DNA from 2 places in the Mycobacterium talmoniae genome. Region 1 is predicted to be linked to the other one. Evidence: predicted binding sites of a transcription regulator. Region 1 holds the regulator's gene; the other holds the start of a gene.

Evidence for each region. Region 1 encodes LexA, which represses DNA repair genes until DNA is damaged. Its sites were predicted from a motif close to CGAACANNTGTTCG; they were not measured.
Region 2: the regulator LexA is predicted to act here: its motif matches at 4,891-4,904, upstream of BKN37_RS13500 (error-prone DNA polymerase).

Annotation. Positions count from the first base shown of each region.
Region 1 covers NZ_MLQM01000070.1:14,048-20,965, reverse strand. The annotation lists gene pcaD (3-oxoadipate enol-lactonase) at 1-86, opposite strand, end outside; gene BKN37_RS14205 (sunset domain-containing protein) at 299-2,389, shown strand; gene BKN37_RS14200 (NAD(P)H-dependent flavin oxidoreductase) at 2,400-3,380, opposite strand; gene lexA (transcriptional repressor LexA) at 3,391-4,098, opposite strand; gene BKN37_RS14190 (LysM peptidoglycan-binding domain-containing protein) at 4,305-4,766, shown strand; gene nrdR (transcriptional regulator NrdR) at 4,860-5,339, shown strand; gene BKN37_RS14180 (peroxynitrite isomerase) at 5,418-5,903, shown strand; gene BKN37_RS14175 (PhzF family phenazine biosynthesis protein) at 5,900-6,586, opposite strand; gene BKN37_RS14170 (proteasome assembly chaperone family protein) at 6,611-6,918, opposite strand, start outside.
Region 2 covers NZ_MLQM01000065.1:7,226-14,143, forward strand. The annotation lists gene BKN37_RS13485 (tRNA (cytidine(34)-2'-O)-methyltransferase) at 1-310, shown strand, start outside; gene BKN37_RS13490 (nitroreductase family protein) at 312-959, opposite strand; gene BKN37_RS13495 (hypothetical protein) at 1,022-1,318, opposite strand; gene BKN37_RS13500 (error-prone DNA polymerase) at 1,596-4,877, opposite strand; gene BKN37_RS13505 (WS/DGAT/MGAT family O-acyltransferase) at 5,681-6,918, shown strand, end outside.

The sequences.
Region 1 (6,918 bases):
TGGGTGGCGCCCAGCGAGTTGGACAGCACCACCGCCGGGCCGTCGGCGCGGCCAGTGACGGTGGCGTAAACCGGAACCGCGCCCATGGCCACCACGGTAGTGAGCGCGACCTCGGTGTCGGCGAGGTCAAGCGAACCCGAATGAGCGACACGCGCAAACCTGCATCAATTGAACATCGGTTGTGCATCTATTTTCGTACTGTCAGAGGCACGCGTTCGCAATTTGTGTCCGTCAACGCAATAGTTATGCAGTTGTGCGACGTGACAGACAGCGGCAGATGGGCGGCCGGGGAGGTTTGGTGACTGGGCAGAGAGGGCGACTAGGCAGGGCGGCCGTACGCGCGGCGCTCGGCCTGCTGACCACGGCGGCGACGGTCCTGCTGTGGGCACCCACCGCCGCGGCGACTCCCGAGTCCGACGCCGCCGACGCGATTAGCGCGGCGTGGGACGCCGCCGGCGGCGACAATTCCGAACTCGGCGCGCGGCAAGGTGATGTCTATCCGATCGGGGACGGCTTCGCCGAAGACTTCGCCGGCGGGAAGATGTTTTACACCCCGGCCACCGGTGCCCGCGCCATGTACGGCGCGGTGTTGCAGAAGTACGAGTCGCTGGGCGGTCCCGCCGACAGCGACCTGGGTTTCCCGAACGTCGACGAGGCCCCCGGCTTGGCCAGCCCGGACAGTCGGTCGATCACCTTCGACGCCGCCGATCACCCGGTGATTTTCTACACCCCCGAGCACGGCGCCTTCGTGGTGCGCGGGGCGATCAACGCCGCCTGGGACAAGTTGGGCAGTTCGTCGGGCACACTGGGCGTCCCGGTCGCCGACGAAACCACCGACGGCGACGTGATCACCCAGAAGTTCAGCGGCGGTCAGGTGTCGTGGAACCGGGTGACCAAGGCATTCAGCACCGATCCGCCCGAGCTGGCCGGCGACCTGAAGGACTTGCAGGTGCCGGTCGACGCGACCGCGGCCATCAACCGGGCGTGGCGGGCGGCCGGCGGCGCCTCCGGGCCGCTGGGCGCCAAACAGGGCGACCAATACACGGTCGGCACCGACGGCGCGGGCCAAGACTTCGCCGGCGGCAAGGTCTTCTTCTCCCCGGACACCGGGGCCAACGCCGTCTCCGGTGAGGTGCTGGCGAAGTACGAGTCCCTGGGCGGGCCCGCCGGCAGCGATCTGGGCTTCCCGGTCAGCAGCGAGGCCGACGGGCCGATCCCGGGCAGCCGGGTCAGCACCTTCTCCGGCGAGGACAAGCCGGTGATCTTCTTCAGCCCCGATCACGGCGCCTTCGTGGTGCGCGGCGCGATGAAGGTCGCGTGGGACAAACTCGGCGGCGCCGCCGGGAAGCTGGGCGCGCCGGTGGGCGACCAGTCGGTCGACGGCAATGTGGTCTCGCAGAAATTCACCGGCGGCACCATCTCCTGGGACCGGGTCGCCAACCGGTTCAGCACCGACCCGGAAAACCTGGCCGGCCAGCTGGCGGGGCTGCAGGTGCCGGGCCAGAACGCGCCCAGCGGTCCCGCGCTGAGTCACCACGGCGGCGGCGGCACCGGATTCAGCTGGCATTGGTGGTGGCTGGCCGCGGCGCTGGCCGCGCTGGTGCTGCTGCCGCTGCTGGCGGGGCTGTGGTGGCAGCGGCGGCGCAAGGCCGAACGATTCCTGTTGCGCCGCAACGGGCGTCGTCGCGCGACGGCCGGCGCGGTCGCCAACGGTGCGGCCCCGGGCACCGGCTACGACACCGAGGACGACGAGCGGTGGTCGGCGGAGCCCGGCGAACCCGGAACCACGGTGCGGCTCTCGCGGTTCCCCGGGAGCTACGGCGAGGAGCCGGGCGACTACGGCGAGGAGCCGGGTAGCTATGGCGAGGAGCCCGGCGGCTACGGCGAGGAACCGGGCGGTTACGGCGAGCAGCCGGGCGGGCCGCCGTCGGGGGTGGATCTGTTCGGCGGGACCGAACCCGACGACAGCTGGATGCCTGCGCCCGGCGGGTCGGCGGGCGGCTTCGGCGAAGCGCCGGTCGACGACGCGAGAGCCGACGAGCTCGAGGAGGCCGAGGATCCCGACGCGGTCGACACCGCGCCGACCCGCATCCCGACCGCCTCGGAGGTGCAGGGCCCGTCGGAGCCGCAGACCGGTCGGCACGCGGCGTTGGGCGCCGACGACGACGCCGTCCCGGAGTCACCCGGTTACGACGGCGAGGTCTATCCGGCGGTGCACCTTCCACTCGATGACCCCTATCAAGCGCCGGAGGGGTATCCGGTCAAGGCCAACACCGTGTCCGGGCTGTACTACACACCCGACAGCCCCGCGTACTACGAAAAAGCCGCCGAAATCTGGTTCGCCAGCGAGGAAGTCGCCCAGTTCAACGGTTTCGTCAGGGCCGACTAAACGCGCGGCGTCAGGGCGCCAGCCGTGCCACCGCCTCGGCGGCCGCCACCACGTCGTGGATGCGGTGCATCGTCTCCCCGGCGTAGAGCGCCGAGCGGTCCACCACGCTGGCCGGCATACCGGCCAGCGGCAAGGCCGGCGTATACAACGGCAGCGACACCCGCTGCAGCGCCACGGTGTCACCCCGGGCGCTCAGCGGCAGCAGCCGGCCCAGGGGTCCGCTGACCCGGCTCAGGCCGCGGGCCAGACCGGGCCCCAGATCGCTGTGGCCACACCACCGGTCGGTGGCCGCGTTGGGCACCACCCGGTGCGGCAGCGGCCAGCCCAGCCCGAACAGCAGGGTGCGGATCGTGCGTTGCGCATCCAGCACCCGGCGCTGGTAGTCGGGATGGGCCCGCGATTCGGTGGTGAGCAGAAACCGGGTTCCGGCCACCGCGCCGGCCGCCCCGGCGGTGAGCAGCCGGCGCACATCGGCGCCGTCGGCGACCCCACCGGCGGCCAGCACCGGGACACCGTCGGCGGCCTGCAGCACCTCGGTCAACGTCACCGCCAGCGGCCGCTCGGCCACCAGATGGCCGCCCGCTTCGACACCCTGCGCGACGAGGCCGTCGGCGCCGGCGGCCAGCGCCTGCCGGGCCTGGGCGGCGCTTCCCACCGTGCACAGCACCGGAATGCCCGCCGACCGCAGCGCCGCGATCCAGCGCCGCGGAATGCCGTCGTGCAGCACCACGGCGGCGACCCCGGCGGTGATGCAGACGTCGATATGGGCCTTGCGGATAAACGGCACCAACAGGTTGGCCGCCACCGGGCGCCCCGGCGCCAGCGTCGCCGCGCGACGCAGCTCCGCGGCGAACGCGTGCGGCGCGGCGATCCCGACCGTGCCCAACGCACCCGCCGCCGATACCGCCCCCGCCAGCTCGCCGCCGGCCACACCGCCCATCCCGGCCTGCATCACCGGGTACTGCAGCCCGAGCGCCTCCAGCAGGTTCATCCGCCCGGGTTTAGATCTTGCGGATCACCGTGACAACTTTGCCCAGCACGGCGGCGTCGTTACCGGGAATGGGATCGAAGGCCGGGTTGTGCGGCATCAGCCAGACCTGGCCGCCGGTGCGCTTGAAGGTCTTCACGGTGGCCTCCCCGTCGATCATCGCCGCGACGATGTCGCCGTTGTCGGCGACGTTCTGCTGGCGCACCACCACCCAGTCGCCGTCGCAGATCGCCGCGTCGACCATGGATTCGCCGACCACCTTGAGCAAAAACAGCGCGCCCTCGCCGACCAGTTCCCGCGGCAGGGGGAACACGTCTTCGACGGCCTCTTCGGCGAGGATCGGGCCACCGGCGGCGATTCGACCCAGCACCGGGATGTAGGCGGGCTCGGGTAGGGCATCCGAGCCGGCGACATCGGTGTCGACCGGCGCCACCGCCGCGACGTGCGGGCCGCGCACGTCGACCGCCCGCGGCCGGTTGGGGTCGCGGCGCAGGTAACCCTTGCGTTCCAGGGTGCGCAGTTGGTGCGCCACCGAGGAGGTGGACGTCAGCCCGACGGCGTCACCGATCTCCCGGATGCTGGGCGGGTAGCCGCGTTTGGTGACCGAGGCGCGGATGACGTCCAGGATGGTGCGCTGCCGCGCGGTCAGCGTCGTATCCAGTGGCTTATCGGAACCGTTGCCCCGATCGCCGGGGCCCGAAGTATCGCTGCTGTCGCTCATAGGAACGAATGTAGACCCGAAGCAGCCGATTCTCAAACACCTGTTCGAGAAGTGTCGTCCCACTCCCGCCTGGGACGCATGTGGCGGATGTTGTCGGTGGGTCGGTCTAGGGTTCGGCAACAGTTCGATCACATGTTCGCTCATCGAACAGGTGATCGACTATAGTTCGAACACAAGAGCGATTGCGTCGGAGGAAGGAGCCACCCATGACACTCATCGAGACCGCCCCGCCGCGCCGGGTGATGCCGCGTCGGCCGGTCCGGGTACATCCGAACGGCCGGATGAGCGAGCAGGTGCGTCCGCCGCGGCCGCGACCGGCCGGTGCGCCGCTGCGCTACCGGGGGACCGGTGTGCTGGTGTCGCGGGGGCCGCACCGTCGGCGCCCGATCACCCCGGGGACGACGGCGGCGCTGGCCATGTTGGCCGCACTGATCACGGTGTGGCTGGGCCTGATCGCGCAATTCGGGGCGGCGGCCAACCACGCGGCGCCGGTGCCCGACCGTCTGGCGGTGGTGCGCGTCGAACCGGGCGAAACCCTGCAGCACGTGGCCGCGCGGGTGGCGCCCGGGGCGTCCACCCGTCAGGTCGCCGACCGGATCCGGGAACTCAACGGGCTGGACTCGGCGGCGCTGGACGCCGGCCAGACCCTGATCGCGCCGATCGGGTGAGCGGTGGTACCGCTGCTGCAAGCGCCGCACCCCACGCAGGTACGCTCGGAGTCGTCTCAGACATCCGGTTGCCCGCGCGGCGAAGGAGCGGCTATGCACTGCCCGTTTTGCCGTCACCCCGATTCTCGGGTGGTCGACTCCCGCGAAACCGATGAAGGCCAGGCGATTCGGCGCCGCCGGTCCTGCCCGGAATGCGGGCGGCGGTTCACCACCGTGGAAACCGCGGTGCTAGCCGTGGTCAAGCGCAGCGGCGTCACCGAACCGTTCAGTCGGGAGAAGGTGATCAGCGGGGTGCGCCGCGCCTGCCAGGGCCGCCAAGTCGACGACGACGCGCTCAATGTGCTGGCCCAGCAGGTCGAGGACACGGTGCGCGCGGCCGGCTCGCCGGAGATCCCCAGCCACGAGGTCGGGCTGGCGATCCTGGGGCCGCTGCGCGAACTCGACGAGGTGGCCTATTTGCGCTTCGCCTCGGTGTACCGGTCGTTCACGTCGGCCGACGACTTCGAGCGGGAGATCGAGGCGCTGCGCGAGCACCGGGCGTTGCTGGGCCGAGCGGACGCAAAAGCCCCGTAAAACGCGGGCGTTTGGGGTGCGGTTGCGCTCCCCCGCACGCGGGAGGTACCCCCAGCTCGCGGTAGGTAGGCTGACGCCATGACGGCTGACCTGCACCCGAACCTTGCGGCACTGGCTCCACTGTTGGGCACCTGGTCGGGCCGCGGGTCGGGGGTGTACCCGACCATCGCCTCGTTCGACTATCTCGAGGAAGTGGTGTTCGGCCATGTCGGCAAGCCGTTTTTGAGCTACGGGCAGAAAACCCGATCGGCCGCCGACGGGTTGCCGCTGCACGCCGAGACCGGCTATCTGCGGGTGCCGCAGCCGGGTCGGGTGGAATGGGTGCTGGCCCATCCCAGCGGTATCACCGAAATCCAGGTCGGCACCTTCGCGGCCACCGGCGACGTCATCGAATTCGAGATGACCGCCAGCACCATCGGTTTGGCCCCCACCGCCAAGGAAGTGACCGCCCTGTCCCGGCGCTACCGGCTGGCCGGCGACGAGCTGTCCTACACGCTGGATATGGGCGCGGTCGGCCAGCCCCGGCAGAACCATCTCACCGCGGTGTTGCGCCGGACCGGTTAGACGACCGTCATCACCCCGTCGCTGGCCACTCGGCCGGCGATGCGCACCCAGCCCTCGGGGCTCCAGCGGGTGTGGATCACCGACCCTTTGCCCTGGGTGATGGTGAGGTCCCGGCTGAGGTAGTCGGTGATCCGCACCGCGGCGGCGCCGGTCGCCTCGTCTTCGGGTACGCCCAGGTTGCCGGCGAACATCCGCGCGCGCAGCGCCCCGTTCTCCTTGTCGGTCCAGGTCCACAGGTAGTGCTGGGTGTCGTCGGGAAACTCGGCGGGATCGGCGGCGGCCAGCGCGTCGACCGAATCCAGGTCGTGGATGGCGAATTCGGGTGCCCATTCCGAGCGGGCGCTGACCACGGTGAGCGCACCTTCGTAGCTGACCTGCACAATGCCGGCCGGCACCTGCAGGGTGCGGATCGGGCTGCCCTGCTGGCGCAGCCACCACGACAGCCCGACGGTGGGGTGCCCGGCGAACGGCAGTTCGGTCATCGGGGTGTAGATGCGGGCGTGCGCGCTGGTCGAGCCCGCCTCCGGCAGGTCGACGAATATCGTTTCGCTGTAACCCAATTCGGCGGCCAGCCGCTGGCGGTCCGGCGGCGGCACCGTCGCCGCGTCGACGATGCCGAGCGGGTTGCCGAAGTTGTCGTTCTCGTCGGTGAAAACGCGCACCACCGTCACGTCGATGCCCATAGGCCGACTCTACGGCGTGGCCGGTCAGCTCTGGTCGTCGTCGTTGAACTTCTTGCGGGCTTCGGCGGCCAGGAACCGCTCGAACTCCGCGCCGAGCTCGTCACCGCTGGGCAGCTCCTCGTCGCGCGCCAGCAGCGACCGGTTCTCCTGGGCGGTCATGAACGTGTCGTACTGGCGTTCCAGCGCCGTGACCACCTGCGCCACTTCGGGGCTCGCCTCGACCTGCTCGTCGATCTTGGCGCGGATGTCGGCGGCGGCTTCGCTCAACGCGGTCAGCGGCAGCTGCAGCGAACCGGTCTTGGCGACCTGCTCGAGCAGCGCCCGGGCGGCGT
Region 2 (6,918 bases), on a different contig from region 1:
CGACCTGGCGTCGGTCACCGTGCACCCGTCGCTGCCGGCGGCCTGGGCGGCGCTGCGCCCGGATCGGGTGTTCGCCTTCACCGCTCACGCCACCACCTCGTTTGCCGATGTGCGCTATCGCGCCGGGGACGTGTTGTTGTTCGGCCCGGAGCCCACCGGTTTGGATGCGGCGACGCTGGCCGACGACCACATCACCGAACAGGTCCGGATCCCGATGCTGCCGGGTCGGCGGTCACTGAACCTGTCGAACGCCGCCGCGGTGGCCGTGTACGAGGCGTGGCGTCAGCACCGGTTTGCCGGCGCGGTCTAGATCACCAGCTGTCCCAGTGGGTCACTTGCTCGGCCGGCAACCGTTTGGCGGGCTTGAACTCGGTGCCCTTGGTGTAGGCGATCGGAAACAGGCCGCCTTGGCTGTACCGCTCGTGCGGAATGCCCAGCACCTCGGCGGCGCGTTTCTCCCCGTCGCCGAGCAGGTGCAGCGTCGTCCAGCACGAGCCCAGTCCGCGCGAGCGGAGCGCCAGGCAAAAACTCCACGCCGCCGGGAACAGCGACGCCCAAAACGAGGCGCTAAGCCCCAGCGGCGCCTGCTCCACCCGCCCCTCCAAGCACGGGATCAGCAACACCGGCACCTCGTGCATGTGCTCGGCCAGGTATTTCGCCGAATCGGTGACCAGCCCCATCCGTTCGCTGCGGACATCGCCGTCGCCGTAGTCCGGTTTGGGCCGGTCCAGGTAGGCGGTGGCGCTGGCGCGGTAGATGTCGGCGATCGCCTTCTTTTTGTCCGGGTCGGTGACGAAGACCCACTGCCAGCCCTGCGCGTTGGAGCCGGTGGGCGCCTGTAGCGCCAACTCGAGGCACTCCAGCAGCACCTGCTGCGGCACCGGCTTGTCCAGGTCGAGGCGCTTGCGCACCGATCGGGTGGTGGTCAGGACGTCGTCGACGGACAAGTTAAGGGCCATGTGCGCAGACTACAGTCGGGCCCGCACCCGGGCCTGCCCGCTCGGCCGCCCGCTAACCCCCGCTAACCCGCCGAAAGTGAATCCGGTGCGATGGTGCCGCCGGTTTTTCTCAGAAGGTTCACACTCCCGGGCGCCGCATCGGGGTGCGGCTCCCAGTAGACGTTTCGGGTGCCCGGCCGCGGCACGCGACGGACCTGACGGTGCCGTTGCAACGTGACCAGTGCGTGATAGACCTGCTCGGCGACCAGCGGTCGGATGCGCTGCTCGTTGAGCAGATGCCGCACCTCGGTGGTGTTCACCGGCGAGCCGAAGCCGCGGATGATCGCCAAGATCTCGGCCTGCAGCGGGCTGATCCTCATCGGCCGCCGCCCGGTTCCCCGCGCACGCCGACACCGATCCGTGTCGCCCCCACCACGTTCCCCTCTCGTCGCTCGATGCGGTCCGTCCCAGCCACATCGCCGACAACGCCGTCCTGCCCGGGATTTGCACCCGCGGCCAGCCAGCGATGATACGAGATCGCCATCGACGGTGCTTGCGGGCCGGCGCGTGGGGGCGTCGTCGCTGGTGGTTGCGCCGAACGTGCGTCCAGGGCGGGATTTCGGCGCGATTTCCGCCGTGGATGCACGTTCGACGGCGTCAGCGGAAGTCGCGCGAGCGCGATCCCGTCGCCAGGGTGAGCCGGCCCAGCCGCTCGGCGACCACGGTGACCGCACCGCTGGCGTTTTGCAGCTGACCGCGGATCAGCAGCGCCGACGCGGTCTGCGCCAGCTTGCGGTGGCGCGCCCACACCCCCGGGGTGCACAGCACGTTGACCATCCCGGTCTCGTCTTCCAGGTTCACGAAGGTGACGCCTTGGGCGGTCGCGGGCCGCTGCCGGTGGGTGACCGCGCCGGCGATCAGCACCCGGGTGCCGTCGGGCACGCTGGTCAACTGGTCGGCGGGGATCACCCCGAGCGCATCGAGGTCCGCGCGCAGGAATTGGGTCGGGTAGCTGTCCGGCGACACCCCGGTGGCCCACACGTCGGCGGCGGCCAACTCCAACTCACTCATCCCCGGCAGCGCCGGAATGTGCGAGCTGGAGCCCACCCCCGGCAGCCGGTCGGGCCGTTGGGTAGCGGCCGCCCCGGCCGCCCACAGCGCCTCGCGGCGGGTGATCCCGAAGCACCCCAACGCGCCCGCGGTGGCCAACGCTTCGGTCTGCGGCACCGAAAGCTGCACCCGGCCGGTCAAATCCAGCAGGGACGCGAACGGGCCGTGGGCCTGTCGTTCCGCGACCAGCTGCTCGGCCAGTGCGTCGCCGAGGTGCCGAACCGCCCCCAATCCCAGCCGCACCTGGGTGCCGTCACGCTCCAAGGTGGCGTGCGCCAGGCTGGCGTTGACGCACGGGCCGTGCACCACCACGCCGTGCCGACGGGCGTCGGCCACCAGCGACTGCGGTGAGTAGAAGCCCATCGGCTGGGCGCGCAGCAACGCCGCGCAGAACGCCGCCGGGTGGTGCAGCTTGAACCACGCCGAGTAGAACACCAGCGACGCGAAGGACAGCGCGTGGCTTTCGGGGAAACCGAAATTGGCGAAGGCTTCCAGCTTTTCGTAGATCCGCTCGGCGACCTCGCCGGTGATGCCGTGCAGCTCGCGCATCCCGTCGTAGAACCGGGTGCGCAGCCGCCGCATCCGTTCGGTGGACCGCTTGGAACCCATCGCGCGGCGCAACTGGTCGGCTTCGGCGGCCGAGAATCCGGCGCAGTCGACGGCGAGCTGCATCAGCTGCTCCTGAAACAGCGGTACCCCGAGGGTTTTTCGCAGCGCCGGCTCCATCGACGGGTGGTCGTAGACGACCGGGTCGATCTCGTTGCGCCGCCGGATGTAGGGGTGCACCGAGCCGCCCTGGATCGGTCCGGGCCGGATCAGCGCCACCTCCACCACCAGGTCGTAGAACTCGCGCGGTTTCAGCCGCGGCAGGGTGGCCATCTGGGCGCGCGACTCCACCTGGAACACCCCAACCGAATCGGCGCGGGACAACATCGCATACACCGCCGACTCGGACAGGTCGATTTTAGCCAGGTCCACTTCGATGCCCTCGTGTTCGGCGACCAGGTCTATCGCGTAGTGCAGCGCCGAGAGCATGCCCAGGCCGAGCAGGTCGAACTTCACCAAACCGATTGCCGCGCAGTCGTCCTTGTCCCACTGCAACACGCTGCGGCCCGGCATCCGCGCCCACTCCACCGGGCACACGTCGGCGATCGGCCGGTCGCAGATCACCATGCCGCCGGAGTGAATCCCCAGATGCCGTGGCAGGTTGGCGATCTGGGCGGACAGGTCGATCACCGGCTCGGGGATGCCCTCGGTTTCGGGCCCCACACCCCAGCGGCTGATCTGTTTGCTCCAGGCGTCCTGCTGGCCTTGGGAGAACCCCAGCGCCCGGGCCATGTCGCGCACGGCGCTGCGGCCCCGGTAGGTGATGACGTTGGCGACCTGCGCGGCGTAGTCGCGACCGTATTTGTCATAGACGTATTGGATGACCTTTTCCCGCTGGTCGGATTCGATGTCGATGTCGATGTCGGGCGGCCCGTCCCGGGCGGGCGAGAGGAACCGCTCGAACAACAACTCGTTGGCCACCGGGTCCACCGCGGTGACCCCGAGGGCGTAGCAGACCGCCGAGTTGGCCGCCGATCCCCGGCCCTGACACAGGATGTCGTTGCGCTGACAGAATGCGGTGATGTCGTGCACCACCAGGAAATAGCCCGGAAACTTCAGCTGGGCAATGACGTTCAGTTCGTGCTCGATCTGGGCGTACGCCGTCGCGGCCCGGGACGGCGGGCCGTAGCGCCGCCGGGCACCGGCCATCGTCAGCTCCCGCAGCCAGCTGTCCTCGGTGTGGCCGGCCGGGACGTCAAACGGCGGCAGCTGCGGGGCGATCAGCTGCAGCGGGAACGCACACTGCTCACCGAGTTGGGCCGCGGCGGTCACCACCTCGGGGCACCAGGTGAACAGCCGGGCCATCTCCGCGCCGGACCGCAGATGCGAGCCGCCCAGCGGGGCCAGCCAGCCGGCGGCCGAATCCAGGGATTGCCGGGCCCGGATCGCGCCCATCGCCATCGCCAGCCGCGCCCGCGACGGCGCCGCGAAATGTGCGCCGGTGGTGGCGATTACGCCGAGACCGAAGCGCGGCGCCAGCGCCGCCAACGCGGCGTTGCGCTCGTCGTCGCGCGGCTGGCCGTGGTGGGTGAGTTCGACGCTGACCCGCTCGGCCCCGAACCGGTCCACCAGATCGGCCAGCGCCGTCGCCGCCGCATCCGGGCCGCCGTCGGTCAGGGCCTGGCGGACATGGCCTTTGCGGCACCCGGTGAGGATCTGCCAATGCCCGCCCGCCGCATTCGCCAGCGCGTCGAGGTCGAATCGCAGCTTGCCCTTCTCACCGCCGGCCAGGTGCGCCGCGGCCAGCTGGCGCGACAACCGCCGATACCCCTCCGGGCCGCGGGCCAGCACCAGCAGATGCGGGCCCGGTGGATCGGGGTGCTCGGTGCGCGCCGCCGACCCCAACGACAGTTCGGCGCCGAACACGGTGGGGATCCCCAGTTCGGCGGCCGCCTCGGCGAACCGCACCACCCCGTACAACCCGTTGTGGTCGGTCAGCGCGATGCCGCGCAAATCCAGCCGCGCGGCCTCCTCGACCAGTTCCTCGGGGGTGCTGGCCCCGTCCAAGAAGCTGTACGCCGAATGCGCGTGCAGCTCGGCGTAGGCGACCGCCGAACGAACCGGCGGGGGGCCGTCGGCGCCGTGGTAGGCCCCCCGTTTACGGGACCGCGGGCCGTCGTCGTGTTGCGGCTCCCCGGCCAGCGGGGTGCCGGCGCGGCGCGGCTTGCCGTCGAGCACCCGCTCCATCTCCGCCCAGCTCGGCGGTCCGTTGCCCCAGCCCATCCCGACAGTTTATCGAAAGTTTGTTCGATGCGTTTGCGTAATCCGGTGCCGGCCGGCCTGCCTCCGGGAGGGCGCTTCGCCGCCGCGCATCAGGAACCCCAGGGGCATCAAGAAGTCCGGCATGTGACGATGCGTCCGCCTCTGAGCGACAAACTGCGTGTGGTGACGAGGGGGCCTTCGGCGCCCGATTCTCGCGGCCGCAATCGCATCGTTCATCTCAGACCCTCACACCCGGCCGCGCACCGTCCCGGTTGTCGCTGATAGCCGGGCAACCGGAAAACCGCAATTGACGGTGACGTATGAGGCAGATCGGGATGTAAGTGTCTGCGGTGACTGGCTCGCCGCCCGTCCACCGCTCAAACCCCGGTTTGTCGCTCAGAGGCGGACGCATCGATGGCCCCGGCCCACGCGGTGACGCCTGTGGCAGGAGTGGCGCGAAATATCTTGCTCGCCAATCCAAACTGCGCCACCCCGACGCGGTTCGACTTCGCCGTGTTCCGCCGCGCGGCCAGCCACACCATGGCGCTACGGGCGAGCGACACCCCTTCGATCGGCGCCGAGACGGCGGGACCGGTATCGTGTCGACGACGTCCATCGGCTGTGCCGGCGTCGGCCGCGCCACCGCCAACCGAGCCATAAAGATCCTTCCGCACAACCGATTCCGGGTGTTTCGACAGAAGGTTCCCAGCTATTTACACCCGATCCCTGTTGTTGACGTGTTTTTAACTCTGCGTGTCTATCGCGGCCATGGGGTGCGGCGGATACTTCTACCCAACCTCAGCAACGGACAGAGGTGGCTGACGATGACACACCTGACAACACTCGACGCGAGTTTCCTCCAGGCCGAGGATTCCGATCGGCACGTGAGCCTGGCGATCGGCGGGATCGCGATCATCGACGGGCCGGCACCCGACCACGGCCGGCTGAAAACCATGCTGGCCGAACGGATCGGCGCGATACCCCGGTTCAACCAGGTGCTGCGGATGCGCCCGTTCGACGTGGGCGCCCCGCAGTGGGTGGACGCGGCGGGATTCGACTTATCCCGCCACATCCGCCGGGTAGCGGTGCCCGCGCCCGGCGCTGACGGCGAACTGTTCCGGGTCGTCGCCGACGTGATGGAGCGCCGCCTGGATCGGGCTCACCCGCTGTGGGAGTGCTGGGTCATTGAGGGCTTGACCGACAACCGGTGGGCGATCTTGATGAAGATTCACCACTGCATGGCCGACGGTGTCTCGGCGACCCACATCCTCAGCAGGCTGTGCGACCCGACCGGCGATAACGCGATCGCCGCCCCCGGTCGCGCCGGCCGGACCGCCGCGGCACCACCCCCGGGTCGCCGGGCGGTCCCCGAGCTCAACCCGCTGGCCTGGGCCGATAACGCCTGGCGGGCCGCGGGCGCGGTGACCAATGCCGCCGCGCGAGCGATGGCCGGCGCCACCGAAATCGCCACCGGCTTGCTCCGGCCGGCGGGCGGATCCTCGCTGACCGGCCCCGTCACCGCCATGCGCCGCTACCGCGCGGTCCGGGTCCGGTTGGCCGAGGTCGAAACCGTGTCCCGCAAGTTCGATGTCACCATCAACGACGTTGTCCTGGCGGCGATTACCGAGGGCTTCCGTGCGGTGCTGCTGCACCGCGGCGAGCAGCCCCGCACGGATTCATTGCGGACGCTGGTTCCGGTGTCGGTACGCTCGGCGGAGGCACCGGACACGCCCGACAATCGCATCTCGATCATGTTGCCGTATCTGCCGGTCGACCTCGACGATCCGGTGCAGCAACTGCGCACCGTGCACACCCGGTTGACCAGAACCAAACGCAGCGGGCAGCGCCAGGCCGGCAATATGTTGGTGTCGGCGGCCAACGTCGTCCCGTTCATGCTGTCCTCGTGGGCGATCCGGCTGCTGACTCGGCTGCCGCAGCGCGGCATCGTGACGCTGGCCACCAACGTCCCGGGACCACGCCACCGGCTCCGGATCATGGGCGGCAAAGTGGCGGGCCTGCTGCCGATCGCGCCGATCGCGTTGCGCTTGCGCACCGGTGTCGC